DNA from 2 places in the Bacillus sp. P4_E1 genome. Region 2 is predicted to be linked to the other one. Evidence: a T-box and tRNA genes for the amino acid it is inferred to sense, from the RefSeq annotation. Region 2 holds a T-box; the other holds one or more tRNA genes.
The links. The T-box of region 2 lies ahead of argS (arginine--tRNA ligase). A T-box ahead of a tRNA ligase gene usually reads a tRNA of that ligase, here a tRNA-Arg.
Positions count from the first base shown of each region.

Region 1: it encodes a tRNA-Arg, which carries the amino acid that the T-box ahead of argS (arginine--tRNA ligase) is inferred to sense. The anticodon was not compared.

Region 1 is NZ_JBFUIV010000002.1:386,738-409,271, reverse strand. Features, by position in the region: gene AC1DS7_RS04170 (phosphoglycerate kinase) at 1-707, opposite strand, end outside; gene gap (type I glyceraldehyde-3-phosphate dehydrogenase) at 847-1,851, opposite strand; gene cggR (gapA transcriptional regulator CggR) at 1,878-2,906, opposite strand; gene AC1DS7_RS04155 (glutaredoxin family protein) at 3,042-3,287, opposite strand; gene rpoN (RNA polymerase factor sigma-54) at 3,297-4,604, opposite strand; gene AC1DS7_RS04145 (hypothetical protein) at 5,115-5,381, opposite strand; tRNA gene AC1DS7_RS04140 (tRNA-Arg) at 5,782-5,857, opposite strand; gene AC1DS7_RS04135 (hypothetical protein) at 6,214-6,414, opposite strand; gene AC1DS7_RS04130 (DUF1657 domain-containing protein) at 7,326-7,532, shown strand; gene AC1DS7_RS04125 (YhcN/YlaJ family sporulation lipoprotein) at 7,639-8,127, shown strand; gene spoVAC (stage V sporulation protein AC) at 8,156-8,632, shown strand; gene spoVAD (stage V sporulation protein AD) at 8,633-9,649, shown strand; gene spoVAE (stage V sporulation protein AE) at 9,646-9,996, shown strand; gene AC1DS7_RS04105 (DUF1657 domain-containing protein) at 10,006-10,212, shown strand; gene AC1DS7_RS04100 (DUF421 domain-containing protein) at 10,233-11,102, shown strand; gene clpP (ATP-dependent Clp endopeptidase proteolytic subunit ClpP) at 11,343-11,924, shown strand; gene AC1DS7_RS04090 (HPr family phosphocarrier protein) at 12,448-12,696, opposite strand; gene whiA (DNA-binding protein WhiA) at 12,720-13,670, opposite strand; gene AC1DS7_RS04080 (gluconeogenesis factor YvcK family protein) at 13,759-14,712, opposite strand; gene rapZ (RNase adapter RapZ) at 14,716-15,597, opposite strand; gene AC1DS7_RS04070 (NUDIX hydrolase) at 15,618-16,076, opposite strand; gene AC1DS7_RS04065 (DUF368 domain-containing protein) at 16,292-17,098, opposite strand; gene trxB (thioredoxin-disulfide reductase) at 17,259-18,215, opposite strand; gene AC1DS7_RS04055 (tetratricopeptide repeat protein) at 18,296-19,807, opposite strand; gene AC1DS7_RS04050 (acyltransferase) at 19,953-20,459, opposite strand; gene ppaX (pyrophosphatase PpaX) at 20,513-21,160, opposite strand; gene lgt (prolipoprotein diacylglyceryl transferase) at 21,227-22,039, opposite strand; gene hprK (HPr(Ser) kinase/phosphatase) at 22,064-22,534, opposite strand, start outside.
Region 2 is NZ_JBFUIV010000016.1:49,696-58,564, forward strand. Features, by position in the region: gene AC1DS7_RS20755 (thiol-disulfide oxidoreductase DCC family protein) at 1-165, shown strand, start outside; gene AC1DS7_RS20760 (BrxA/BrxB family bacilliredoxin) at 248-682, shown strand; gene AC1DS7_RS20765 (class I SAM-dependent methyltransferase) at 732-1,508, shown strand; T-box leader at 1,549-1,763, shown strand; gene argS (arginine--tRNA ligase) at 1,809-3,497, shown strand; gene AC1DS7_RS20775 (DUF2085 domain-containing protein) at 3,669-3,998, shown strand; gene AC1DS7_RS20780 (hypothetical protein) at 4,028-4,246, shown strand; partial or broken gene AC1DS7_RS20785 (class I SAM-dependent methyltransferase) at 4,469-5,346, shown strand; gene AC1DS7_RS20790 (tetratricopeptide repeat protein) at 5,721-8,869, shown strand, end outside.

The DNA.
Region 1 (22,534 bases), on a different contig from region 2:
GATAGACCAATTTCATGACCTAATGCTTTAACGAATGTGTAAGCAAGTCCGCCACCGATGATTAAGTTATCTACTTTGTCTAATAGATGACGAATTACACCGATTTTATCTTTTACTTTCGCACCACCGATGATAGCTGTGAATGGACGTTCTGGGTTAGAAAGTGCTTTACCTAATACATCTAACTCTTTTTCCATTAATAAACCAGATACTGCTGGTAGGTAGTCTGCGATTCCTGCTGTAGAAGCATGAGCACGGTGAGCTGCACCGAATGCATCGTTTACGAAGATATCAGCAAGAGCTGCAAATTCTTTCGCAAGTTCTGCATCGTTCTTTTCTTCGCCCGCATAGAAACGTACGTTTTCAAGAACTAATACGTCGCCTTCGTTCATTGCTGCAACCATTTCTTGTGCAACTGGTCCGAATGCTTCGTCCGCTTTTTTAACATCTTTACCAAGAAGCTCGCCTAAACGTGCTGCTACTGGAGTAAGACGTAATTCTTCTACTGCTTGACCTTTTGGACGGCCTAAATGACTTGCTAAAATTACTTTCGCACCTTGCTCTATTAAATATTGAATTGTAGGAAGAGCTGCACGGATACGAGTTTCATCTGTAATTTTGCCTTCTTTCATAGGTACGTTGAAATCAACGCGGCAAAATACACGCTTACCTTTTAAATCTACGTCACGAATTGATTTTTTGTTCATTGGATTTCCCTCCGACTACTAGTTAGGATTGACAAAACCCATTCAAAAGCTTAACACATTTGCTTCTAAAACGAAAGAAGAGAGAGAGGGAACAAACCCTCTCCCTCGTTTTGTCATTGATTGCTTATATACTTAAGAATTAAAGACCTTTAGAAGTCATGTATGCAGCTAGGTCTACTACGCGGTTAGAGTAACCAGTTTCGTTATCGTACCAAGAAAGTACTTTAACCATGTTACCTTCCATTACCATTGTAGATAATGCATCGATTGTAGAAGAAGCTGTACATCCGTTATAGTCGATAGATACTAATGGCTCTTCGCTGTATCCAAGGATACCTTTTAATTCGCCTTCAGAAGCTGCTTTGAATGCTGCGTTTACATCTTCAACTGTTACTTCTTTGTCAAGTTCAACAACTAAGTCAACAAGAGAAACGTTAGCAGTTGGAACACGTACAGCGCCGCCGTTTAATTTACCTTTAAGTTCTGGTAATACTAATGCTACAGCTTTAGCAGCACCAGTAGATGTTGGGATCATGTTTTCAGCTGCTGCACGAGCACGACGTAAATCTTTGTGTGGTAAGTCTAAGATTTGTTGGTCGTTAGTGTAAGAGTGAATTGTTGTCATCATTCCGCGTTTTACGCCGAATTTTTCGTTTAATACTTTAGCGAATGGAGCTAGACAGTTTGTAGTACAAGAAGCATTAGATACTACGTTGTGGTTAGCTGCATCGTATTGTTCGTGGTTAACACCCATAACTACAGTGATATCTTCGTCAGAAGCTGGAGCTGAGATGATAACTTTCTTAACTGATCCACCTAAGTGTTTCTCAGCGTCTGATTTTTTAGTGAAACGGCCAGTAGATTCTACTACTACTTCTACTCCGTAGTCGCTCCATGGTAATTGAGCTGGGTCACGCTCAGCGATAACTTTAATTTCTTTACCGTTAACAACGATGCTGTTTTCGTTAGCAGATACTTCTGCATTTAAAGTTCCGTGAACTGTATCATATTTTAAAAGGTGAGCTAATGTTTTAGCATCTGTTAAGTCGTTGATTGCTACTACTTCTACCTCAGAGTTGTTAAGAGCTGCGCGGAATACGTTACGTCCGATACGTCCAAATCCATTAATACCAATTTTAGTCATTTAAATTTCCTCCTTGGGGGATTATATTAAAGGGTAATACCCTTTGTTAATTGTTTTGCTGCACCTTCATCTGTAATTAGAATTGAAGTGTGCCCTTGCTTTATTACAGCCTGTATTGCTTTTGCTTTTGAAGAACCTCCAGCGACTGCGACAACGTGAGATACATGTTGTAAATCTTCAAGTTGCATACCAACTGTTCTTACTTTATGAACAACATTTCCTTGTTCATTAAAGTAGTAACCGAAAGCTTCGCCAACTGCTTCGCTTGCCTGAATCTTTAACCAATCTGCTTCTGAAGTATTTCTGCGACGTGCCATTGTTAACGCATCACCAATTCCATGAATGACGATATTGGAAGATCGAATCAACTCAAGAACTTCTTTCACGGAGGGCTCTGTTACAATAGACGCATATGCTTCGCTACTAACGTGATCCGGAACATACAATAAGCGATAATTACTCATCGTATTTTGTGCCATTTTGGCGCAAATGGTATTGGCTTCTAACTCGACACCTTCTCCAATTCCACCACGTGCTGGGACAAATAGCATATGTAAATCTTTGCAATCAAGTTGCATCATGTCCGCAGCAGCAGCTAGCGTAGTTCCTCCAGCCACAGCAACGATATTATTCACTGTCAGACGGTCTTTTATACAAGTCACACAAGCACGGCCCATCTCCAGTTTGACCCAAGGTGATTCATCACTATCACCAGGGACAACGAAAACTTCATCCAAGTCTAATGTTTCCTTAAGTTGTTTTTCTAAAACCTTTAACCCGGAAATTTCTTTCATAAAGTCTTCCAAAGCAAGAACTAAAGCTGTTCCTTCTTCTGTCAAAGTCATTCCAGAAGAAGCGACGTGAACTAAGTTTTGTTCTTTCAAAACTTGAACTTCACTTCGCAATACTCGTTCTGTCATACCGAGACTTGCAGATAAGTTTCTTCTTCCAATCGGCTGCATAAGCCTAATGTACTGAAGCACTTGCATTCTCGTTTGCATAACAGGTAGCAGATCAGGTAATAATTTTTTTGTGTTCTGAATCCATGAGCGCATATCTTTTCTCCTCACTGCATCGGTTCATTCCCCTTCGTGGTCACTTTATGTCCCGTAGTGACATTTTGTGTCCCACTTAGGTTAAAAAAATAATCCCTGCTACGTGTATTATTGTAACAGGAGACAGAAACTTATTCAACTCTTAACTGCATTCTTTATATAGTTTATTATGACACCTTTGTGAATGTTACCATATTCCACTTGTCTTCCGCCTATTTCTACAACAGGAATCATTAGATGGTATTTCTCTAAAAGGTCATTATCTTCATATATATCTATTTCCTCAATTTGAAAAGAATATTCATATTGTACTTCTTTTAAAACTTGTTTCGCCTTCACGCAAAGACCACAATCTTTTTTTGTATATAGTACAACCTTCATCTTCTTCACCTATCCAATTGTTTTTCTTAGAGACGAAGCAGGAATATGCATTTGTTCTCTATACTTCGCAACCGTTCTTCGAGAAATAACGATTTCATGCTCTTCTTCTAATAATTTTGAAATCTTTTGATCCGAAAGTGGCTTTTTCTTATTTTCTGCTCCAACAAGCGTTTGAATGAATTGTTTCACACGCTTTGTAGAAACCGCCTCATCTTCCGTCGTAGAAATAGAATTACTAAAGAATGATTTCATCTCAAATAAACCGTACGGCGTTTGCACATATTTATTACGCGTTGCACGACTAATTGTAGACTCATGCACACCTAACTCTTCCGCCACCTCTTTTAATGCAAGTGGTTTTAAATACTCTGGACCTCCCCAGAAGAAATCATGCTGTTTTTCCATAATAATATTCATCACTTGTAAGAGTGTTTGTTTTCTCTGTTTCAAACTGCGCATAATCCATTGCACATGCTGATACTTCTCCGATACGTAAGAAGCCACTTCACTTTCACTATTATTTAGTAACGCACTATACTCAGAGTGAATTTCAATTCTTGGCATATTTCTCTCATTCATCTGTAAAACGAGATGATCGCCATCTTTTTTTACCGCCATATCAGGCACAATATAAAGTGGTTTATCAGAAGAAAATGCAAGACCTGGTTTCGGCTGCAATGATGTAATACAGTTCACCGCATCCTGTAATTCCTCGTTGGTACACTTCAACACTTGTACGAGCTTTCGCCAATCTTTCTTAACGAAATAATTAAAATGATCATCTATAATTTCTTCCGCTAACCCATTCCTTCTTTGTAAGCGCTTCAATTGGATTGATAGACATTCCTGAATATTACGCGCACCTACCCCTGCTGGCTCTAACGATTGAACAAGCTCCACGGAACAGTCCACTACATCAATTGGCGCAGAAAGAAGCTCTGATAACTCTTCATTTGTTTCTTGTAAATAGCCATTTCCATCCATGTTCATAATAATGAAAGAAGCTGCTTTTCGCTCTTCTTCATCTATTTTATAATACTGTAGTTGATTTAATAAATGTTGCTGAATCGTTGTAGAATCCACACTGTAGATTTCCATTTGATTCTCGACTTGTTTGCGGGTACTTTTACTTGTGTTAGAGCTCTTTTTCTTCTCCCTCTCAAAACCACCTAACTCAATAAGGGGATTCTCTAACGATTGCTCATACAAAAACTCCGATAATTCTTGTACATTATACTGGAGCATTGTAATCGCTTGCCTTAACTCTTGTGTCATTGCCAAACGTAAGCTTTGTTCTTGTAAAAGACTTGCCTTCAAACTAATCTCCCCCTTGTTTCTATTGTACAATAAGTTTGGTAAAAGGAGAATCCTCACGCAGACACCCATTCCAAAATATTATTAATTTATATGTATTAATGAGATTTAGATCTTACAACCGAAATTTGAATAATATTGAAAGAAAATAATAACGCATAAAAATTATTACCACATACTAATAGTAAATCTTATTATCAGATATAACAAGTGATAATAAAAAAAGGTCTGAACTTATACTTGTAAGTTCAGACCTTTTTTACAATGGCGAGTACATATCGAATATTACACGTTTCTTCACCATTGTCGCATTTTCATTTGATAGATTAATTCCGTTCGTATCCTCTACGAGTACCACACGCACCAAATTCACAGCGTTGCGATTTGCTATAAAGATACTTTCTTGTTTATCTGCTTTGTGTAATTTTCGAATTGTGACTTGGATTACCTCTGAGTTCTTTTTCCAGGGTCTATTCGTACAAGTGAACAACATTTATGACATGTACTTTTTACTTAACTGCAATAAATACCTAGCGATGCCGTTATCTTATAAACTTCATTGAAATTTTCATCTTCCATGAAGACCTCCATGATTTCAGGTATTCCTTTTGCATACGCAACTAACATTTCGAATGCATCATCTTTCGTTATCTTGTGACGAGTCACACTACTGTTGTGATGTTCCATCGTTACATAATAGACCTTTTCTCCGCACTCCTCTTCTTCAATACATGTAAGAAACGATTTTATTTCAAATAGCTTGCGAGAACCTTTTTTCATTCTTCTTCTCCTTCATAACGGTCAAGAAAGTCCGATAATGCCAACGAAAGATGATCACTTTTATTAAACTTCAGCTTACTGGCAAAGACGGCTAGCCTGCCCCTATTGCTTTGTGAATCACTACTATCTTACGTGTCATATCTTCGTTCAGCAACTTAACAATACGCTTGTGCAATATATCTCGTTACAATTTCTTTTAGTGCTAAAATCTGTTCTGATTTGAATTGCATTTCACTCTTTAATTCTTTTCATAACGAAAAACCCCCTATACACGATTATTTCTAATCACATACAAGGGGTTTTTTTAGATTTGCTATTAATTTTCAACACGTTCTTCACGCTATTATGTGCTATTTACTCAATACTTTTAAATAGAACACATCACAACAACAATACATAACGCGCCCAGAGGGATTCGAACCCCCGGCAGACGTGGTACCGGAAACCACCGCTCTATCCGACTGAGCTATGGGCGCATGAGATTATGATAATATCAACGGTTTGCTTCCGTCTTCTTCCGATTTGTTCTTACCGAAAGTTAAACGTAGGATACGAACACCAACACGTAGACGTTCGCTTCTTTACATATGGATATTATATCCTGACGCTAACCTAATACGCAAGCATAAAAACCTCTTCTACACTAGCTTTAGCGCGCAGTTTTCCTTCTTTCATTCCCCCTTAATCTACTTAAATCGAAATAGAACGCATATAGGCTCATAACTTCATCATATTAAATCTAATCGTCTAGAATTACATCTCTCGGCATCGCACTTTTCGCATATAGTCTATAAAAAAAAGACAGGCGAAGTGATGCCCGCCCATCTCCGCACTATTTTATATATTTTGATCGCAGGCTAAATATATCTTCCCCTTCACGAATGCCTGCCGATCCCTTCCTCACATTTTTTACGACAGTCCAATTCGGGTTAGTTTCATCACCTATGTTCTGTACTGTAAAGTTGCCGTCACCATATTCTCGGTGACCTTCTGCCAATTTCTCCGTTAAATCATTCTCTTTTGATCTCACCATCTTTGCGCCATCTCCCTTTTTATACAACCCTCTTAAACTGTCCAACCGATCACACGTCCAGTCAATTGGAGATCCTCGTTTTCCGCTTCGATTAATTTTAACACACTGTCGGGGGTAAGTTCCGATAACGGCTGCCCAATCGCATTAGAAACGTTATTTTCTTTGATAGTAGAAACTCGGCGAGGATTGGGTAAAAGACAATTCGCTGGGCTACGTCAGGACTTCGCGAGAGATCAACCCCCTGATTTAAAAATCACAAATACTATCTCTAAGGGACTCCTGCGACGGCTCAGCGGGGTGGCTTGGAGGGTTCGGAAAATTTTCGTTTGGGTTGGCTTGTGGTGAATAGCGTATTCATTTTGATGAATGACGAATACAACATAAATGACTTTTGTTACTTTCGACTTTCTCTTCTAAACGTTGATTTAAAAGAATTCGCAAGACTTTCGATGAACAAAACAATTCGTAAATGTTTTATGCATTAAAAGAAACGTTGATTTAATAACGTTCTTCTTTCGTGAATGACTTCGATTGAATGAATAAGATAATGAAGATATTATTTTTTTAAAACTGGATACATCTTTTTTTTACTATACAAGAAAATTTTATTTTAAATTGAAAATAACTACAAGAATAGAAATATATATATTTTATCGATGTGTTTTTTGTGAATAATTAGAAATTTAGCCTCATGTAATTTTCAGTTACTTTTTAATCTTCAACAGGTAACATACCTACATCATGAATTACATATCATCCTCTTCCATCTTATAAAGCGCCACTATAACAAAGAATTCATTGACGCTTGAATCAAAGCTTCAACTTCAAAAACCTAAATTTTCCAATCATAAATTCACCCAAACCCACAAATTATAATCTTTGAATTGATATTCCAAAGGGGGCTTCATTCAATGACTGTAATTACAAAACTAAAGCAAACTGTTTCTGGATTAAAAAGTGCACAAGCTAGCTTAGAGGGATTCGCTCTTGATACGGATAACCAACAAGCAAAGCAACTTTTCCAAACAGCTGCGCAGCAAACACAAACAATTATTGATTCTTTAAACCCACGTGTTGAAGAAGTCCAGCAAGAAGAACCACAATACACACAGCAATAACCAAAGGTGCCATTGTATCTAATGGTACACAATTTGAGAAAAAGGGTGATATGCAATCATCCTTTTTTCTCAAATTACATAATGCAATAGAAATGGAATGATTATAATGCGAAAACTCGGAATCATAACCGCGTTATTTATGCTCCTATTCGGTTCACTTACCGGATGTGATAATAGCCCGTTAGATAAAAAAGTAAAGAAAGAAGAAGCTAAGCGAACAGATGAGAAAAAGGGCCCTAAATTAACAAAAATGAGTACAGAATCCTTTAATCAATCTATATCGCAAGAAGCTAAGAAAAAAGCTCTCACTATAGAGGGAATTACAGAAGCCACCGCAGTTAATACAAATTTAGATCTTTACATAGCCGTTAAACCTGAACATCACGAAAGATTTGGTTTAAAGCCTTTAAGAAGTAAATTAAAAAAGAAGCTAAGTGATGAAAACCCTACTTTCGATATTCGTGTAAGTACAGACAAAAAGATCTTTATGCTCATAGAAGAACTTGAAAACAAAATTAAGAAAAAGAAAGTGAGTAAGGATGGCATTAAAGAACAGTTAAAACTCATTCAATCAGAAATGGGATCTAATATTTAAGCTTTCTAAAAGAGAAGGAAGGATTCAAATGTCTAGTAAAGATAAAAATTTAACACCTGTACAACAAGAATATAAAAAATTCGAACAACAGCGCGAACCGAAGCGCCCCGTTTTAAAAAATTGTATAAAAGCTTTTTTCGTCGGGGGATTAATTTGTCTAATAGGCCAACTGATTTCCACCTTTTATATTACGTACTTTGATTTCACTGAAAGATCTGCCGGGAACCCTACCGTTGCAACTCTTATTTTTATCTCCATGCTACTGACGGGATTTGGCGTCTACGATCGCCTCGGACAATTTGCTGGTGCTGGTACCGCAGTTCCCGTTACTGGATTTGGTAACTCTGTTATTGCCGCGTGTATTGAACACCGTACAGAAGGGTTCGTTCTCGGCGTTGGTGGTAACATGTTTAAACTAGCAGGATCGGTCATCTTATTTGGCGTATTTTCAGCTTTTGTCATCGCTCTTATTAAAACGATTCTCTTTCAATGGGGAGGGCTGTAAATGTTACAAGGACACCGAACATGGGTATTCGAAAACAAACCAGTTATCATCTCAACAGGTGTAGTCGGTGGCCCATTTGAGGCAAATGGAAAAATTCCTGAAGACTTCGATACCCTGCATGAAGATTTATGGCTCGGACAAGATTCTTACGAAAAGGCGCATAAAATTTTATTTGAAGAAGCTTGTAGCCGCGCTACCGAAAAGGCAAAGCTCCGTAAAGACGATATTCAATTCGTACTCGCAGGGGATTTAATTAACCAAATAACTCCAACGAGCTTTGCATGCCGCACACTCGGAACACCTTATCTCGGTTTATTCGGCGCCTGTTCTACCTCTATGGAAGGCTTAGCACTCGGCGCAAGTATCGTAAATGCAAAAGGTGCAAAGTATTTATTAACTGGGGCATCAAGTCATAACGCTGCGGTAGAAAAACAATTCCGCTATCCAACTGAATATGGTGGTCAAAAACCTCCTACGGCTCAGTGGACAGTGACCGGTGCAGGCGCGGCTATTTTAAGCGACACTGGATATGGTCCACAAGTAACATCGGCCACCATTGGACGAGTTATTGATATGGGACTAACAGATCCTTTTAATATGGGTGGTGCGATGGCGCCAGCTGCTGTCGATACGATTGAAGCTCATTTACGCGAACGACAAATTGACGCCTCTTATTACGACTTAATCGTAACAGGTGACCTTGGACATGTCGGTCGCGAAATCGCTTACGACCTACTACATAAACATGGAACAAAGGTAAAGAGCGAGCAATTTCAAGATTGCGGAATCATCATTTATAGAGAAGGTCAACCTGTCATAGCTGGTGGAAGTGGTCCCGGCTGTTCAGCAACAGTCGTATACGGACATTTATTAAACCGAATGAAAAGAGGAGAATTCAAGAAAATACTTGTCGTTGCGACAGGCGCTTTACTATCTCCACTTACATTCCAACAAGAAGAAACGATTCCGTGCATCGCTCACGCTGTTTCGATTGAATTTGGAGGTGCAACGCAATGATTTTTTTCTGGGCTTTCGTCATTGGTGGACTCATATGCGTAATCGGACAGCTTATGTTTGATGTCGGCAAACTAACCCCCGCTCATACGATGGCAACACTCGTTGTTGCTGGAGCTATATTAGATGGATTCAATCTGTATGAACCATTAATCGACTTTGCAGGCGCTGGGGCAACTGTACCTATTACAAGTTTCGGTAATGCCCTCGTTCATGGCGCGATGGAGGAAGCAGCCAAACATGGCATCGTCGGCGTTATTACCGGCATGTTTAAAGTAACGAGTGCTGGTGTATCAGCTGCCATTATTTTCGGCTTCATTGGAGCATTGCTATTCAAACCGAAAGGATAAGGTGTTCGTATGACAGTTATCGCTAGCGTTAAAACCTGCCTTGCCAGTGTAAGGGGCGCTCAAGCAAGTTTAAGCTCCCTTTCACTAAATTCACAGGACGCGGAATCAAAACGTGTATTTCATGAATGTATGTTAGAAATGGACAGCATCATCACCGATTTACAGAATAGAGTTTCAGTATTAGAACGTGAAGAACCTCAATATAAAGGGTTTTAAGTAGACTGGAGGAAATGACTATGTCTCACCTGCCGGAATGGACACTTGTCATTCTTCGCTCTGTATTCATATTAATTATTTTATTCGCTATTACGAAATGGTTAGGAAAAAGACAAATCTCTCAGCTCTCCTTTTTTGAATACATAGCCGGAATGACAATCGGTGACATCGCTGCCCAAGTATCTACAGGGCTTGATTCAAAATTTTTCCACGGCGTCTTTGCGATACTCATTTTCGCTGTGGTACCTTTTTTCACTGGAATCCTCTCTTTAAAGAACAAAACAGCTCGAGATTTTTTTGAAGGAAAATCTACCGTATTAATAAAAGATGGCAAAATACTTGAAGATAATTTAAAGAAAGAAAAGTATACAAGTGATGAATTACTTGAGCTTCTCAGAGGAAAAAATGCGTTCAGCGTAGCTGATGTTGAATTTGCTGTACTAGAACCGAGCGGTGAATTAAATGTATTATTAAAGAAAGATCGCCAACCACTTACAGCAAAAGATATCAGCTTAAAAGTGCCAAACGAAAAAGAACCGCAAACTGTTATTATGGATGGAAATGTATTAGATGAACCTCTTTCTGCTAGCGGGCATAATCGCGCTTGGTTACATTCTGAGCTAGAAAAACTCGGTGTTGTCATTGAAAATGTCTTTCTTGGTCAAGTTGATTCATACGGACAACTTACTATCGACATCTATAATGATAAACTCCAAATGCCTTCTCCTCAAAACAAGCCTTTACTATTGGCATCCTTAAAGAAATGCAATGCAGATCTTGAATTATTCTCTTTAGAAACGAAATCAAAATCAGCGAGTGATATGTATAGTAAAAACGCAAAACAAATCGAGAAAATCTTAAATAAAGTAACCTATCTGTTAAAAGAATAAAAAATGAAAGAACGCTTCTATACAAAAGGCGTTCTTTTGCCTTTCCCACACCATTAATCACGTTTAAATTTATGTAATTCGGTTATGATGTTGAAGATACATAAGCAGGGAATTTTAAAAACATAGCGAATAAATCATGATACAACTACATATTTTTTGATTTAAAGTGGTTTCGTTTGACCTTCATTGACCATAATTGTATTATAAGACTAAGAAAGCTTTTAAAGGAGGAAATAACAGATGAATTTAATTCCTACAGTAATTGAACAAACAAATCGTGGAGAACGCGCTTACGATATTTACTCTCGACTATTAAAAGATCGCATCATTATGCTTGGTAGCGCAATTGATGACAACGTAGCAAACTCAATCGTTTCCCAGCTTTTATTCTTGGAATCTCAAGATCCAGAAAAAGATATTCACATTTACATCAACAGCCCTGGTGGTTCTATCACAGCTGGTATGGCAATTTACGATACAATGCAGTTTATTAAACCACAAGTATCAACAATCTGTATCGGTATGGCTGCATCTATGGGTGCATTCTTACTTGCAGCAGGTGAAAAAGGAAAACGTTACGCACTTCCAAACAGTGAAGTTATGATTCACCAACCACTTGGCGGAGCACAAGGTCAAGCGACTGAAATCGAAATCGCTGCAAAACGTATCCTATTCTTACGTGAAAAATTAAACCAAATTCTTGCTGACCGCACAGGTCAACCACTTGAAGTTCTACAACGCGACACAGACCGCGACAACTTCATGACAGCAGAAAGAGCTCTAGAATACGGCTTAATCGATAAGATCTTTACAAATCGTTAATACTTAAAAGCGGAAGTGGCTCGTTCAGAATCGCAGGGCGTTGGAGCTTTTACATCCGAGGCGCTTTTTGCCTCGAATGTAAAAGCGAAACGACCGGAGATTCTAGCCACTGGAGCTGGATATACTTAAAAGCGGAAGCGGCTCGTTCAGAATGAGAGGGGGATGGAGCTTCTGACAAAGAGGTGCTTTTTACCTCGACGGAAGAAGCGAAGCCACCGACCATTCTAGCCGCTGGAGCTGGATACATCTATAAGCGGAAGCGCCCTATTACAGGGCGCTTTTTTTATTATGTACAAGGGTATCACATACCCCACCTAGTATCTAATCCAATATATCGGTGATTTTTCAATTTTATCGACCACAACTCAAATTATATCGGCGTTTCGACACAACTTATCGACTTACCGACCATTCCCGACAAGCGCGAACCAGCTATATACCCACCGATCATTCGTTATCACACCAACCACGCACCCCACAAACAGAAAAATAAAAAAAGCTATCGCACATTCGCGATAACCCTTTATTGTACATATGCAGTTAATGCTTCCAAAGCCTCTTCTGCATCTGAACCTTCTGTTGTGATTGTAATCATGCTACCAGTTCCGATTGCTAAGCTCATAATCCCCATTATGCTCTTTGCATTCACTGTCTTTCCATCTTTCTCGATGAAGATATCCGCATGAAAGCGATTTGCCTCTTGTACAAACAACGCAGCCGGACGTGCTTGTAAGCCGTTTTTTAATGCCACTTTAACCAGTTTTTGAACCACAGCTCCATTTCCCCTTTAACCTTTTATTTTTTTGCTACTGTTTCCCCCGCGCGTAATTTCTCTGCAATTTCATCGATTTTACGCAAACGATGATTAATACCCGATTTACTAATTTTCCCCCCGGATACCATCTCACCTAACTCTTTCAATGTTACATCTTGATAATCTCTTCGTAACTGTGCAATTTCTCTTAATTTATCTGGCAAAATATCAAGCCCCACCGTCTCATCAATATAGCGGATGTTCTCAATTTGCCTTAGCGCTGCACCAATTGTTTTATTTAAATTAGCTGTTTCGCAGTTAACTAAACGATTTACTGAATTACGCATATCGCGAACAATTCGAATATCTTCAAATCTTAAAAGTGCATTATGAGCACCTATAATATTTAAAAACTCTGTAATTTTTTCAGCTTCTTTCAAATACGTAATGTACCCTTTTCTTCTTTCCAACGTCTTACTATTTAAATCAAATCCGTTCATCAGTTCACATATAGAATCATTATGTTCCTTATATAACGAAAAGATCTCTAAATGATAAGATGATGTTTCTGGGTTATTTACTGAACCACCTGCTAAAAATGCACCGCGTAAATACGATCGTTTACAACATTTCTTCTCGATTAATTCCTGCGATATATTTCGAATAAACGAAAAGTCATCTCGAACAATGTGAAGATCTGCTAATATTTCGCGAGACTTCTCAACAAGCCGCACGATATATACATTATTTTTCTTCAATCGCATTTTTTTACGAACAAGTAATTCTACCGTCACATCATATCCTTTTTTCAAAAGCGTATAAATCCTTCTTGCAATTGCTGCATTTTCCGTTTGAATATCGATAGATAGGCGACGGTTTGAAAAAGAAAGCGATCCGTTCATTCGAAGCAACGCCGATAATTCTGATTTCTCGCAGCATTCCTTCATTTCAAGGTTGGTCAACTCTTTCTTTGTTTCTGATGCAAATGACACAGTCAACACCTCCTTATACTATTACTTTGGAACAAAAATCTTGTCCTATATGAATGAGGAGCGTTACCTCAAATGAGGCAACGCACATTTATAACAATGAATATAAAATAGAAGCTAACTTTAATGTATCATGTCTTACAACACGATCATCATATTTCGCTAATCGATCTTGAATGATTTCGATATTATGTTCAGCAAAACGATTTGTATCCAGTGCAACTGGTTCCGACATCTCTTCCTCATATAACTTACGTAATTCACGAGGAATATCACGATTATTTACAATCGCAGTGTCGATAAATGGTTTACCTAAATGATCATGTAACGCCTGCACATGATCAAATGCAGTATAACCCTTCGTTTCGCCCGCTTGCGTCATAACATTACATACATATACCTTCTTCGCTTTTGCAGCAAGAACAGCGTCTCCAATTTTGTTAACAACTAAATTCGGTAATATACTTGTGTACAGACTTCCTGGACCGAAAACAAGCAAATCAGCTCGTTTAATTTCCGTCAACGTTTCACATAACGGTTCTACATCTTCTGGAGTTAAAAAGACACGATTAATCTTCTTCCCGAAATGAGGAATCTTTGATTCACCTGTTACAATTTCTCCATCTTCTAATTCTGCATGAAGTACCGCACTTTGATTCGCTGCTGGTAATACACGTCCTCTGACATTTAATACTTTACTCGTTTCCGTAATCGCGTGGTAAAAGTCTCCTGTAATCGAAGTCATACCTGCCAATAGTAAATTTCCTAACGCATGCCCTTTCAGTCCGTCTCCAGTTGTAAAACGGTGCTGAAATAAAGCCTCCACTAATGGTTCTACATCCGATAACGCAACAAGTACGTTACGAATATCACCTGGAGGTGGAATTTCTAGCTCATCACGTAGTCTACCTGAACTGCCTCCATCGTCGGCTACTGTTACAACTGCTGTAATATCAACAGGATATTGTTTTAATCCCCTTAATAAAACAGAAAGTCCAGTTCCACCTCCCATGATAACAATTTTAGGTTTTCTCTCTTTTTTCATCCCTTAATGGCCCTTTCTCTTCTCCACATCACGATGAGATACATGAACGCTATACTCTGGTTTCAAATGTTTCCCAAGGTACTCTGTAAGCGTAACAGAACGATGTTGCCCACCTGTACATCCAATCGCAATTACAAGTTGACTCTTACCTTCTCTTTTATAATGAGGCAGCATGAAAGTGATAAGATCCGTCAATTTCTCTAAAAACTTATGTGTTTCATTAAATTTCAACACATACGACGAAACTTCTTCATCCAGTCCTGTTAATGGCTTCATATGTGGAATATAATATGGATTTGGTAAAAAACGAACATCAAATACTAAATCAGCATCAATTGGAATTCCGTACTTAAATCCAAATGACATAACATTTACACGAAATGCTTGCTCAGTTTCTGTTGAGAATAAGTGAACAATTTTTTCTCGTAATTCTTTCGGTTTCAAATCAGATGTATCAAGCACAATATTCGCTCGTGCCTTCATATCAGTTAAGAGACCACGCTCAGCTTCAATTCCCTTTAACGGCAAGCCAGTTGGCGCAAGTGGATGCGAACGTCTCGTTTCTTTATAACGAGTTACAAGTGTGCTATCTTTCGCATCTAAAAATAAAATATGAGGAATAATCCATGTACGTTCTGATAAATCATCAAGCGCTCCCCATAAATATTCAAAAAACTCTCGGCCACGTAAATCAATACCGAGTGCCACTTTATTCATTTTACCTTTTGAATCTGCCATAAGTTCAATAAACTTCGGCAATAACATCGGTGGTAAATTATCTACACAAAAATATCCTAAATCTTCGAAACTTTGTAACGCTACCGTCTTTCCAGCTCCAGACATCCCTGTAATAATTACCATTTTTATATCATTATTCTCTGTCATCGTATCCTCTCCTTGCAGGTTTAACTCGGATCTAATCGATATGAAAGCAACTCAAAATCTGGGGTATATACAAATGTACCGTAGATTATACCATTCCCTTTAATTAAATAATCAATAATGTGATAATCTCCTGGTGCCATTGCTAAATCATCAATTTTATCAAATGTATGCCAACCAATGATGCCTTCTTCGCTCTCTAATTTGTTTTCTCCTGCAAAATCTGTTGCTAAAAAGGAGAACATCATCCATTCAGAAACAACTTTATCACCTTCTTGGATGACAAAAGTGAAGACCCCTTTTAATGCTGGATTCTTTAAATAAATACCTGTTTCTTCACGATACTCGCGAACAACGGTATCTCTTACTGTCTCACCACGCTCCATTTTCCCGCCCGGTGCAACCCACCAATTCCGGCGAGGTTTTTGGAGTAAGAGTACTTCATTATCTCTAATTAACACACAGTTTGTCACTCTTTGCATGTTTCTTCACCTCAGCTACTTGCAGCAAAATTTCTCACTGCATACTCATTTCATTATACTATCAAAAACAGTTTGCTACAACGAAGGTGCCAGTCCCCTTTCGCTAAGCAATTGTAAAAATTCTTTCTATAACAAGCAATCAAAATACCTTACTTCCCATGAATAGCACATAAAAATCCCCTTAACGATTTTTATCGTTAAGGGGATTAAAACACTTATTTCTTACCGAAATAAGTAACAACCGCAAATCCTAAAATAAAAGTAATAATTGAACTTACAATTGAAATTCCACCAGTCGGAATGCCAGGGAATACAATGACAATCGACCCGATAACGAGCCCAATAATTGCCGCAAATGTCATACTTTTATAACGATCTAACAAATAACTAATTCCTTTACTACTTACAACAAATCCGGCCATCACGCCGGCACCGATAACCACGATTAACGGTAAATTGAGTGTAGTTAAAGCGTTAATTGCTGTTGGATACACACCAATAATTAATAAAATAAACGATCCACTAATTCCAGGAAGAAGCATAGCCATACTAGCCATCCATCCTGCGAAAAATAAACCAATTGCATTTAAAATTGTTAACGTCGTAATCGGATCAGCTGCCTTATCTGGTTTAAAGAATGCTGTTATTGCAACAAGAATTGCTGCAATTATTAATAAGACAATATGACTACCTTTAAACGTTGCCTTTGCATCAGCTTCTCTCATTAACATCGGTAATATACTAATAATTAAACCGAGAAAGAAAAATTGAGTCGGTTCATAATGATTTGCTAATAAATATTTAATAACGTGACTTAACGTTAGAAAAGCTGCCGCTACACCAGCTGCAAGTGGGATTAAAAACGCTAAATGTTTTTTCCATTCACGACTAAAGAATCCGCTAATTGCTGCAAGCAATTGTTCATAAATCCCCAACACAACAGCGATTGTTCCGCCGCTCACACCAGGAATTAAATCACTAACGCCCATACAAAATCCACGATATATATTACGCCATTCCATACTGAATAAATTCCTCATTTCTTATAATGATTTTTCCCGTAAATTCTAGTATAACAATAAGAATCATTATATTCTTAATTGTTTTTGACAATAGTTTGACATTTGGACAAAAAAAGAAAGCCACCTATCGGTAGCTTTCTTCTCAAAAGGAAAAATAACCTTATTTTTCTGTTACAGTCTTTAGTTCCTCTACTAACTCTTCTATATAATGCTGTGCACTCTGCGCTGCAATACTACCATCGCCTGTTGCCGTTACAATTTGACGAAGCATTTTTTCACGAACATCACCAGCTGCGAAAATACCAGGAACTTTCGTTTCCATACGCTCGTTCGTTTCAACATAACCATTTTCATTTGTAATACCTAGCTCAACAAACGGTTTTGATAATGGTAACATACCGATGTATATGAAAACGCCGTCAGTTTTAACTTCTTGTTCTTCTCCGCTGTTTACATCTACAAGTGTTACGCTTCCTACTTTACCATTTGCATCGTTAATTTCTTTTATAGTGTGATTCCAAATGAAATCTACTTTCTCATTTTGGAAAGCACGATCTTGTAAAATTTTCTGTGCACGAAGAGTGTCACGACGGTGAACGATCGTTACTTTTGATGCGAAGCGTGTTAAGAACACACCCTCTTCAACAGCAGAATCTCCGCCGCCAATAACAACAAGTTCTTTCCCTTTAAAGAATGCACCATCACATACTGCACAATATGATACACCGCGGCCGCCAAGTTCTGTTTCACCTGGCACACCAATTTTTTTATACTCTGCACCGCTTGAAACGATAATTGCACGTGCTTTATATTCTTTTTTACCAGCAATAATTGTTTTGTACTCTTTACCATCGATGATTGCTTTCACATCACCGTATGCATATTCAGCACCAAATTTCTTCGCATGCTCAAACATTTTATTTGATAAGTCTGGTCCTAAAATAGACTCATAACCTGGATAGTTCTCTACATCTTCTGTATTTGCCATTTGTCCACCTGGAATACCACGCTCAAGCATCAATGTGCTTAAATTCGCACGAGATGTATATACCGCAGCTGTCATACCAGCTGGTCCTGCACCAATAATAATGACATCATAAATTTTTTCTTCTGACACACTATTCACTCCCATTCATACACATTAAGTTACCCTCATTATACTGTTAGCATCATTTTTTTCCCAATGATTTGCCTACCCTACGTGTGCGTGCGCTTAACAGCCTGCACATACTTTCGTACAGTCGCTACAGATACATTATATACATCACCAAGCTCTGCCTGTGTCATCTTATTTCTTTGTTCGCCGCGCACAATGTATTCAATTGCCGCTGACCAACCGTACACATTTGTAAAAGTCGCTCCAGATGTATATAAACGTATGAACGTGCAAAACCAAAAATTCAAACACTCTTCGATTAATTCATCGTCTTTTTTCGTATAATTGTATAATGCATCCGCGATTCGTACGCACTTTTCAAATTGCTGTAAATCAGCTGGGATGCTTTTATGACTATTAAGTAAAAAGAAATATTTTGCAAGTTGCGATACGATTGGAACACCATTTTTCGCTTGCGTTACATCAAAGAAGAATCCAACCTTCTCTGGTGTTGACAATTCATTCATTAAATATAAAGCTAGCATTTTCTCTTCTAGCGTCGTACTTTGCTGAAATGATTTTCGTAACTCTTCAAATAAAAGATTTTGTCCTTCATCTGCTAAATTCAGTGCATTCCACGGTTCTTTTCCTTTTTTATCAGGATGCAATTCTACAACATGTTGCCACATTTTTTCAGCTACTTGCTGTTCCTTCACCATATACGCAGAGTATGCAAACCAGTAATAAAAACTGACGTCTCCTTCGTACCCTTGACGCTTTAATACTTTGAACCATTTATATGCAGGTTCAAAATGACCAATTGTTGCAAGCGTTGTTCCAAGTTTCAAACGATGCTCAAATGAAATTGGATATACCGAAACTAACTGCCCCGCTAATGACTCTACTTGCTTATGCTCTCCAATTGAATATAGAAAAATAAGCGTATTACAAAGCGCATGCATATTACCAGGATTTTTCTCTAAAATCATTTCTGTTAACTTAAGCGCTTGATCTACATTACCTGATTGAAAATGTGCAATCGCTAAATTATTATGTCCTGACCAAAATTCTGGATATTCTTTCGTAACAACTTCTAGTGTAGCAATCGCCTCTTCTAATTGTCCGTTACGAATGTAGCGGTTCGCTTCTTCTTGCATAACAATTAGCTCATCTTCATCCTCAATCTCTTCCGCACCCATTGCATCTTCTTCCATAATCTCAAGCAATTCTAATGTATCTTCTACAAATTCCTTCTCTTCCGCAACTTCTAAATATCGCTCTGCATACTTCTTCGCCTGTTGAAACAAGCCCATATATGCATAATTATTTGAAATAAAATAATAGCATTGCTCAAGTTCAGGATTGGATCTAACAAGCTTTAGAAATATCTGATTCGACTCTTGATATTCACCAGATTCAGATAATGCTATTGCTAGTTGGCATAAAATAAACGGCTCCTTCTCGCTTTGTGCTGCTCTTCGAAAATATTTAATTGCATCTTGCAATTTTTGCCCTTTATAAGCCCTCATCCCTTTTTTATAAAAGAAGTCCGCTAACTGATTAAAAGAGATAACTTGTCCGTTCTCCTTATATATTCTTTGATTTTTCCCCATATATCCTCCAGTTTTTTGTTTTCTTCGTTCACACATTCTTCTATCTATAAGTATAAACGATTCCGTAAAAAACAAAACAGTATATTATAATCAATTATTTCCTTTTTATTCATAAAAAGAGAAGGGAAATGTTACATTTTTAACATCAACCTTCTCTAGTGGCCATTTCCTCTTTCGTATAAATAATACGCATCGGATTCCCGCCTACGAAAGCGCCGCCTGGTACATCTTTATGGACAAGTGTGCCTGCAGAAACGATAGCTCCATCTCCAATTGTCACACCTGGTAAAATTGTCGTATTCGCTCCAATCATAACTTCATTCCCTATGACGATTTCTCCGAGCCGATACTCACGAATTAAATATTCATGCGCTAAAAGCGTTGTATTATAGCCGATAATTGAATTGTCTCCCACAGTAATCTTTTCTGGAAACATAATATCTGGCATTACCATAAGTGCAAACGACGTTTTCTTTCCTACTTCCATCCGTAAAAACGTGCGATATAACCAATTCTTTACGGATAAAAATGGCGTGTAACGTGCGATTTGGATGATAATAAAATTTTTCATTACCTTCCAAAAAGAAACTGTTTTATACACATTCCACAATGAATTTTCTCCTGAAACAGGATAGCGCGTTGTCCGTCGCACTGAACTCTCTCCTCTACTTATATAAAGTGACACTTTAACCGGCAGGAATCTTACTACCCGTTAATACGGGACAAAATCGGTAGTAAATCACTCATTTTATCTAGCACATAATCTGGTTTATACGCTTCTAAATACGCTCTACCTTTCAATGTCCATGAAACCGCTACTGTTTTCGTACCTGCATTTTGTCCACCGACGATATCATGATGATTATCACCAACCATCAATGTTTCTTCTGGCTTTGCATCTAATAATTCGAGTGCTTTTTGAAGTGGTTCTGGATGTGGTTTCACATGTTCCACATCATCAATCGTCACGACAACATCAAAAAACTGATCAAGTTTCGAAAGCTTTAATCCCATTTCAACCGTCTGTCTCGCTTTCGTTGTAACGATGCCGATCTTATAACCTTGCTTCTTCAATTCTTGAACCGTTTCATATACAGTTTCATACTCTTCCACTAATTCATCATGATGCTCATGATTAAATTGACGATAACATGTAATCATCTCTTCAACCTTACTTGCATCAATCTTACTAAAAGTATCATGCAAAGATGGACCGATAAATGGCAATACATCTTCACGCTTATACTGATTAGAATAATAGTGATTTAACGTATGTAAAAAAGAAGAGATAATAAGTTCATTTGTATTAATTAACGTTCCATCTAAATCAAATAACACTGTATTTATTTTCATCGTCCTTAATCCTTTCATTACCTGAATATGAAAGAAGCAGCATCTTATATAAGATGCTACTTTTCTCTAATTTTCTAAATATCTTTTATCAGCTTGCCCCATTTTTCGTCTCACAATAATGAAAATGATAGAAATAACAACAATTCCAATAGACATTACTTGTGCAATACGAAGTGGTCCTAACATTAAACTATCTGTACGCAAACCTTCTACGAAGAAGCGTCCCACTGAATACCAAATTAAATATGTGAAGAATAATTCACCACGGCGTAAATTCACTTTTCGTAAAGCGAGTAGTAAAATAACACCTGCAAAGTTCCATAATGATTCATATAAAAACGTTGGGTGATAATACACACCATCAATGTACATTTGATTAATAATGAAATCTGGTAAATGAAGACCTTCCAAAAACTGTCTCGTTACTTCATCACCATGCGCCTCTTGGTTCATAAAGTTTCCCCATCGGCCAATTGCTTGTCCTAGTAAAATACTCGGCGCAGCAATATCCGCTAACTTCCAGAATGAAAGCCCGCGTCGTTTCGCAAAAAGGATTCCTGTAATAACAGCCCCGATTAAACCACCATGAATCGCCAAACCACCTTGACGAATATTAATAATTTGACTCGGATTTTGCGAATAATATTCCCATTCAAAAATGACATAATACATTCTCGCAAAAAGAATGGCAATTGGTACTGCGATTAATACAAGGTCGATAAATGTATCTTTGTGAATACCAAGCCTTTCTCCCTCGCGAGTTGCTAGCCAAAGACCTAATAGCACACCTGTACCGATAATAACCCCATACCAATAAACAGGGAACGGCCCAAGTTGGACTGCTATACGGTCAAGCTGTGGTACAGAACCTAACAGCATATATATGACCTCCCTCTCCAGAGTCTACTCTTGATTTCCTAACTCAATCGCACTCATTAATCGTTCAGAGAACTGTTGTGCTGCATTGACTCCCATACGTTTTAATCTGAAGTTCATCGCTGCTACTTCAATAATAACAGCCAAGTTTCGACCAGGACGAACTGGAAGTGTAATCTTCGTAAGTTCTGTATCAATAATCTTCATCTTCTCTTCATCAAGACCTAAGCGATCATAATTTTTCTTTTGATCCCAAATTTCAAGATTAATAACAAGTGTAATACGTTTATAATTTCGTACTGCCCCTGCACCGAATAACGTCATTACGTTAATGATACCTAGACCACGAATTTCTAATAAGTGCTCAATTAAATCAGGTGAGCTCCCTACTAATGTATCTTCATCTTCTTGACGAATTTCTACGCTATCATCCGCAACAAGGCGGTGACCACGCTTTACAAGTTCAAGCGCTGTCTCACTTTTCCCGACACCACTTTG
Region 2 (8,869 bases):
TTAGCAAAGGCCGTTCCATCTTATTGGTTTGCAGTACCTTTTATAAAACTATCTATCGTACTTGGATTTGGAAGTAAAGTATACGATTATATTGCCAACAATAGAAAACTTGTCCCAGTTGGACACTGTCGTGAAGGGGTTTGTGAAATCCCTACAAAAAAATGAAATCATCGTTATCTTTCTTTTGCACCTATTAATAGAGCGTGATATGATAAATTTGGAATGAAAGTTGAAGGAGAGATACAAGATGTCAAATGCATATGAAGAATACATGCGTCAAATGGTAATTCCAATGCGCCAAGAGTTAGTGCGTTCTGGATTTGAAGAGTTAACTACAGAAGAAGCTGTAACAGAATTTATGGAGAATGCATCAGGTACAACTTTAGTAGTTGTAAACTCTGTTTGTGGTTGTGCAGCTGGTTTAGCACGCCCATCAGCAGGTCAAGCGGTTGTACGTGCTGAAAAACAACCTGATCATCTTGTAACTGTATTTGCAGGTCAAGATAAAGATGCTACTGTAAAAATGCGTGAATACTTCGGAGAAATTCCTCCATCTTCACCATCTATGGCATTACTAAAAGGAAAAGAAGTTGTTCACTTCATTCACCGTCATGAAATTGAAGGCGCAACAATGGACGAAATTATTACAAACTTAGAACAAGCTTTCGAAAAGAATTGCTAAAGTAGGGGGAGAGTGAATCTCCCTCTTTTCTTTATATAGAGGTGAAAAAATGATAGTAACAACAGCAGGAAGAACAAATAAAGAAATGAAAGATTATGCAAACAAGGTAGCAGCAGAATTAAATCTTTCTTTCGTTAAACGTAATGACATACCAGTACATAAACTGCATGAGCAGTATGAACAAGATGTACTTGTCGTAGGGAAAAATCGATTAGCCATTTATCCAAAAGGTACGGAAGAGTCGTTTTTCTTTCATCCAAACTCAGCGATGTTTCGTGTGAAAAGGTTAATGCGCGGAGAACATGATCCATTTATACAAGCTGCTAAATTAGAGAGCGGAATGACAGTATTAGATTGTACGCTCGGTATGGCATCAGATAGTATTGTAGCTAGTTATGTTGTTGGTGAAAGTGGAAAAGTAACAGGGCTTGAAGGAAACGAATATATGTCTTACATCATGGGAAAAGGCTTGCAAACATGGTCTTCATCCGTTTCTGAAATCGATGAAGCAATGCAAAGAATCGATGTAAAGCAAACAGAGCATTTTGCATTTTTAAAACAATGTGAAGATAATAGTTATGACGTTGTTTACCTTGATCCAATGTTTGAAGAAACTGTCATAGAATCAGATGGAATTAAAGGATTAAAACACTTCGCTTTGTATCATGATATTACTGACGAAACAATTGCGGAAGCGAAGCGTGTGGCGAGAAAGCGTGTCGTTCTGAAAGATCATTTTCGTAGTTCTAGATTTGAAAAACATAATTTTCACGTATACAAAAGAAAAAGTGCTAAGTTTCACTTTGGTGTAATTGACCCTTGCTAATTGTTTGAAAAGATGTATAATAAGCAATAATTAATTAAATATACTGTCTGTGATGAAGAGAGTAGTCTTTTTCAGAAGGAAAGCGAGCTAGGGATGGTGTGAGCCTAGTGCAGAAGAAAAAGATGAAGCGCACTTCGGAGACGCTTCTTGAACGAATAGTAGAGTAAGCCGAGGCCCCCTGTCCTCGTTATAAACGGGAAAGTGGTTCGAAATGAACAACAAGGGTGGTACCACGGGTTAAAACTCGTCTCTTTTTTAGAGACGAGTTTTTTGTGTTTTAAAAAATAAGGAGGTTATAGTATGAATTATAAAACGCAGTTTGCGAAAAGTTTATCGAATATTTTTACAAATGAATTAACACAAAATCAAATTTTAGATTTAATCGAAACACCAAAACAAAATGAATTCGGAGATGCAGCGTTCCCATGCTTTTCACTAGCGAAGCAATATAAAAAATCACCAGCTATTATAGCGAAGGAATTGGCGGAGAAATTAAATGATCCGTTCTTTACGAAAGTAGAGGCTGTGGGTCCTTATGTAAATGTATTTTTTAATCGTGAAACAGTAAGTGATAAAGTATTAAAAACGATTTTAGCGGAGAAAGAAGAGTACGGTCAAAATCACTTTGGATGTGAAAAAACGGTAGTTATCGATTATTCCTCTCCTAATATCGCGAAACCTTTTTCAATGGGGCATTTACGTTCTACAATGATTGGTAATTCGCTGAAACATATCGCCGAAAAATGTGGGTATGAAGTTGTCGGAATCAATTATATTGGCGATTGGGGCACGCAGTTTGGAAAGTTAATTACTGCATATAGAAAATGGGGAAATGAAGAAGTTGTTAAAGAGGATCCAATTCGTGAGTTATTTAAGTTATATGTTCAGTTTCATGAAGAAGCAAAAGAGAACAAAGAACTAGAAGAAGAAGGACGCTCATGGTTTAAAAAACTAGAAGAAGGAAATGAAGAAGCAGTCGAACTTTGGAATTGGTTCCGTCATGAGTCTTTAAAAGAATTTTCTCGTATTTATGAACTTCTCGGTGTGGAATTTACAAACTTTCAAGGAGAAGCTTTCTATAACGATAAAATGGAAGACTTTATTGGGATGTTAGAAGAGTACGACTTACTGGAAGAATCAGAAGGGGCATTAGTCGTTAATTTAGAAGAAGAAGGTATGCCGCCATGTTTAATTAGAAAATCAGATGGTGCTACCATTTACGCAACACGTGATTTAACAGCGGCATTGTATCGTCAAAACACATACGAATTTGATAAAGCGTTATATGTTGTAGGCCCAGAACAAAGCTTACATTTCAATCAATTTTTCACTGTATTAAAAAAGCTTGGTTATGACTGGGTCGATGGTATGGAACATGTACCGTTCGGGTTCATATTAAAAGATGGTAAGAAAATGTCGACACGTAAGGGCAGAATTATTTTATTGGAAGAAGTGTTAGAAGAAGCTGTTGCGCTTGCGGAACAAAATATTGAAGAGAAAAATCCTAATTTAAAACAAAAAGAAGACGTGGCAAAACAAGTCGGTGTTGGAGCAGTTATCTTCCACGATTTAAAAAATGAGCGTATGCATAATATCGAATTCTCATTAGAAAATATGTTGAAATTTGAAGGAGAAACAGGACCATATGTGCAGTACACACATGCGCGTGCTTGTTCAATTTTAAGAAAAGAAAGTGTAGAATTTGAAACTTGTACGTTTGCATTAAAAGACGATTATAGCTGGAGTGTCGTAAAATTACTTAATAAATTCCCGCAAGTAATTGAAGCGGCCTTCAACAAAAATGAGCCATCTACTATTTCAAAATACGTATTAGATGTAGCACAAGCGTTCAATAAATATTATGGAAATGTTCGTATATTAGAAGAGAACGAAGAGAAAGAGAGTAGACTCGCATTAGCTTATGCTGTGACGGTTGTATTAAAAGAGGGATTACGTTTACTTGGGGTAGGGGCACCTGAGGAGATGTAAAATAAAAATTTTGTAACAAAAAGGCAAATCAGACGGTCATTAACCTGATTTGTCTTTTTGTATTTTCTTAAATAAATTCTTATTTATAAAGTGTTATACGCTACGAAGTGTAAGAATTCTATAATTTTGTTACGAAATCAATTAAAATATTTGTAGAGAGGATGGTTCGTATTGATTCGAAGTTTTATTTTAAATATTCCTTGTCATAGACTACCGGAAAGGAGTTTTCTTAAACTACAAAAATACATGCCTTTATGTGCGCGATGCACAGGTATGTTTATTGGTTTATGTATGTTTCCAATTTACTTTTTAATAACACCTTCGTTTAGTCTCTCATTAATGCTATCCTTTTTTGCTCAAATTCCATTATTAATTGATGGATTCACCCAAAAGTGGAAATGGCGAAGCAGCACAAATTTGCTAAGAGTAACTACTGGCTTATTAAGCGGTAATGGTATGGGATTATTTATTGCAGCTAGTATTATATGGATTACATCTTAAACCACATATCAACGGAGGTAGCTACTTACATGTTTTGGATTTACATAATTCTAATTTTTATATCAGGTGGAAGTGGAATTGGTTTTATCATTCATGAAAAATATATAGAAGCAACAATAGCTTTTGTTATTTGCCTATTATTTATGGTGCTACTATATTTTTATTTAAAAAGAAGCAAAAAAAAGAGAAATTTAGATTGTGACGTAATAGATTGTACCGATTGCTCAGATTGTGATTGTACTATCTAAACTTCTATGTATTTCTTTTTTATGAAAAGGATTATATATCGTTTCAGGTATGTAATCCTTTTTATTTTTTTAAAAATTAGTTTGTCAAATAGGTGGAGAGTAAAGAACATGTACGATTTAACGCAATAATTAGAACTAAAAATCTCTAAAAATATTAGAAACATAGGAATACGTTTATTGAATGGAGAACTTTAGTTTTGTATATAAAAGGAGGTGTTGTACTTGGAAGAGTATGATTGGAATAGTAAGCTAGAGTATTTAAGAAATACGAGAGATTTATATTATAACGATGATTATTTAAGTTTTTTAGTAAATACAGTTTGGAAGATTTCTGAGCCAGTACATATTGTTGATTACGGTTGTGGGTATGGCTACTTAGGATTAATTTTGTTGCCGTTACTTCCAAATGGATCAAAGTATACAGGTATTGATAGCGGGGAAGCATTAATAGCTGAAGCGAGAGAGTTGTTTCGTTCGCTTCCATATGAATCAGAATTTATTGAAGGAGATGCTACAGAAATTGAATTGGAAAATAAATATGATATAGCTGTCAGTCATGCTTTCTTATTACATATGAATTCGCCCAAAACGATGTTGCAAAAAATGATAAATTCAATTAAGGAGGGCGGACATGTTATTTGTTTTGAACCACATTGGATTTCTAATATGTCCTCATACACGCTAGACGGATTAATTCAATCGGAAATTATCCAGCTTGGTGTTTTGCAGAAGTTATTTGAAGAAGATGTACACAGAAGTGGTAGAGATGGCAATATTGGCATGAAAATACCAATGTATTTAAGTGAATTAGGTGTTAAAAATATTGAATGTAGAGTAAGTGATAAAGTGAATTATTTAGATTCTAATTTAAATCAAAATGATAAGCAAGGATTATATAATTCTCTAAAAGAAGAGGGGATTGCTAGTAATCCAGGTGAAAAACAACAATTTATAGACCGTTTAATGAGTCGGGGCTTAACATTTGCTGATGCACTCGCTCAATATGAAGCAGAACTACGATTTTTTGAATGTTTCATATACATGCATCTTTAGTATATGCTCCGAATATGAAAATTACATTTGGTGAAATAAAGAAGTAAATATCATATTAGAAAAGTAAGAGAGAAGGAGAATTGCTATATTTCTAATAAGGTTATCATTATTATCAAGATTTTTCGGTAAATCGATATATCTTATCAAATCGTTAATATAATTTCATCCACTGAATGAAGCCTCAAAAAAGAAGATAAAACCCATCTTCGAATAATATATGTTATTTCATCAAATTAAACAAAATAACGAGAAAAAGTATCGTTTTTAAGATATTTAGTTATAAACTTGAATAATATTAAATAATATCGTTCATTATATGAGGTTTTAGTTGAATGCATACTATATGATGTGTAAAATCTAAGCAAGTAGGTTAGAATACTGCTTGCAAATGGCAGTATAAATAATAATTTGAGGTGAATGCATGCTAGATTTTAAGCAATTAGAGATTTGTTTGAAAGAAAAGAGATTCGTAGATGGATTACATGAGATAAATAATGAAATTGCGCATATAAAAGAAACGAATAAGTTATCATACGTGAAGAAATGGCTTTCTAACGTCTCGTCAGCTAAGGAGTTTGATACATTAATTCGTCTTGCTGATGAAGGTTTGATGCATCAATATAGCTCCTTTTTAATTCGTTATACTTATAAAAAATTCCCAAATATGAGAACGCTCTCTTTATATTGTGATGAATTAATTGATGAACGTAAAATTCTTGATGCTGAACAATTATTAAAAGATTCTTTGGAAAAGGTAAATGAAGAAGAAACTGATGCGGAGGTTTTAACGAAAGCATACTTTACGTTAGTTAGATGTTTGTTAGATATGAAGCGAAATGAAGAAGCCTATGCCTATATGCAAAAGGCGGAAAAGTATAGTACACGTGCAGTTTTTGATAAATGGGGTTACTTATTTATACAGACTGGTGAGTGGGAGAAGGCAGAGGAACAACTTTTATCCGGTCAGCAGCATAAAGATTGTGAAGAGTTAGCTACGTACTTATTGGCGCAATTATATGCATATAAAGGTGAACAGCAGCGAGCGTTACAACTCATTAATGATGCGATTGCAAAGTTTCCTCAAGTACCATATTTCTATTTTGAAAAAGTAAAATATTTATTAGATTTAGAGCGCTATGAAGAAATGTTAGCGGTAATAGATAAAATTAATCATATGCTTCCGCATCATGCATATACAACTTATTTTATACATTTACGTGCAGAAGCATTTTATAAAATGAATAATATTCACGATTTGCAAGCACTATTGAAAAGTGAAAAGAGTTTGAAAAATTCTCTATATCATCATATAGAAAAAAATCCTGATGGAAAAAAGGTTCGTTTACCGATAGTTCCGGTTGTACAAAAGGATAACTATTGCGTTCCGACAAGTTTGGAAATGATGTTAGGGGTATGGGGAGAAAAACGTACGCAAGATGAAATTGCACAACATATTTTTGATGTAACAGGTTCTAAGTTTTCAGATACAGTTACATATATAGAAGAGCAAGGTTACGAATATCGTTATTTTCAAGGGAATGAGGAAAATTATAAGAGATTACTCAATCAAGGTATTCCCGTTTTATTAAGTATAGATATTGAGCACGCTTCCCATGTACAAGTGCTTTCTGGTTATGACGATGTACTGCAAGCTTTTTATATTCAAGATCCGAATTTCTTGGAACCGATTCTTGTGGAATATGATAAGTTGCAAGAAAAATATCGTTATACAGATTGTTTAGCTATTACGTTTATACCGAAAGATAGAATAGAACAACTTTCATTTTTAAATGTGGAAGAACACACTTATTATAAAACAATCTTTTCTCTTACAGATCATTTAGGTGAGCAAGATAAAGAGGGGATTGAAAAGTTAGTACTATTTTTAAAAGAAACAAGTGAAAATCCAAACACTTGGTTATATACGATTAAACATTTAGATGCTGAAGTAGATAAAGATTTTATTCAGTTTTGTATAGAAAAATTAATGAAAAAGTTTCCGAGCTCTGACTTTGTGAAATTGCATAGTGCACAGTGTTTTATTCGTCTGCAGGATATGGAAAAAGCAGGACAGATGCTTCAAAGTGTGGAGAAGAAAAGCAATCAAGCGTTGTATCATTTTATAAATGGACGTTTCTCTTTTGAGCAAGATAATTATGCAGAATCGATTGCTAGTTTTCGTTCATCATTACAATTGGATGCAGATCAACCAGTTGCGTGGAGTTTCTTAGCATTATCATACATGTATATGGATCAATCCGAAAAGGGGCTAGAATATTCTCTAACAGCTATAGAACGTAGCCCGGAAAGGTTTACACTTGTAAATCACGGTTTAATTTTAATAGATTTAGAACGATATGAAGAAGCATATGGATTCTTTAATGATTTATTAAAAGAATATAAATATGAAGCGCACATATGGTATGAACGTGCAAGATGTGCTCAGTATTTAGGGAAAGTGTATTTGGCGGTAAAAGGACTTAAAGTGGCGATTCAATTAGATAAAACAGCAGCCTATTTATATACGAAGCTTTCGGAAATCTATGAATCGGATTTGGATGATGAGAAAAATACGAAGGAAATTCTATTACAAGGAATTCAAAATTGTGAAGATCAGGCGTCTTTATATGTTCGTTTAGGAGATTTTTATTTTCAAAATGATGAACTTGAAGAAGCGGAAACTATATATAAGCGTTCTTTAGAAGAAAATAATGAAGATGTATATTCTCATTTCGGTTTAATTCAAGTTTATATGGCAAAGGAACAATATAAGGATGCAAAAAACTATATTGTCAGTATTAATAAGCAATTTGAAGACAATCAAGATTTCCTTATGAATGCTGGTATGGTGCTATGGGATGCTGAAATGGCATTAGGTGAGGATGAAAAAGAGTTAAAACTTGCACTTTCTAAATTAGAGAACGGTATACGAAGCGTATACGCTAATATAGCGAGCGTGTTGGATGAGTATGTAAATCGAATAAAAGACACAGCTTTTGTGCAACGAGGTATAGCGTTTTTAAGAACGTTAGAAAAAGAGAAAACGGAAGTAATTGAATACGGTTGTTACGCTGGTGTTTTATATGAATCTATTGGACAGTATGATCAGGCGATAAAACGGTATAATGATGCACTTAAGAAAAAACAAGATTCATTGCCGTATTTTCGAATCGGTGAAACATTCATGGCGTTAGGGCAATTTCAAGAAGCAAAGCATGCGTATGAAACATGTTTAGAAATGGATAAGAATTTCACAGGTGTACATGTGCAACTAGCAGAAATATATGAAAAAGAAGAAAATAGTTCTAAAGAACAAAGTCATATGGTCCAGGCAATGAAAGAAGAGCCTTTGCAAATTAATATGGAATATTTGGCACAGCTTTCAGTAGATTTGAATCTTCATGAAGAATTGCTAGTTGAACTAGAACAATTAGCAGAAGAGGTACCAGAAATATGGCGTTTAGATGCAATTGCATATGTATATGGTGCGATGAATGAGGTAAATAAAGAAAAAGAATATATCGAATGCGCAATGAAAATAGATGAAGCGCATGTGGAAGTACTATATCA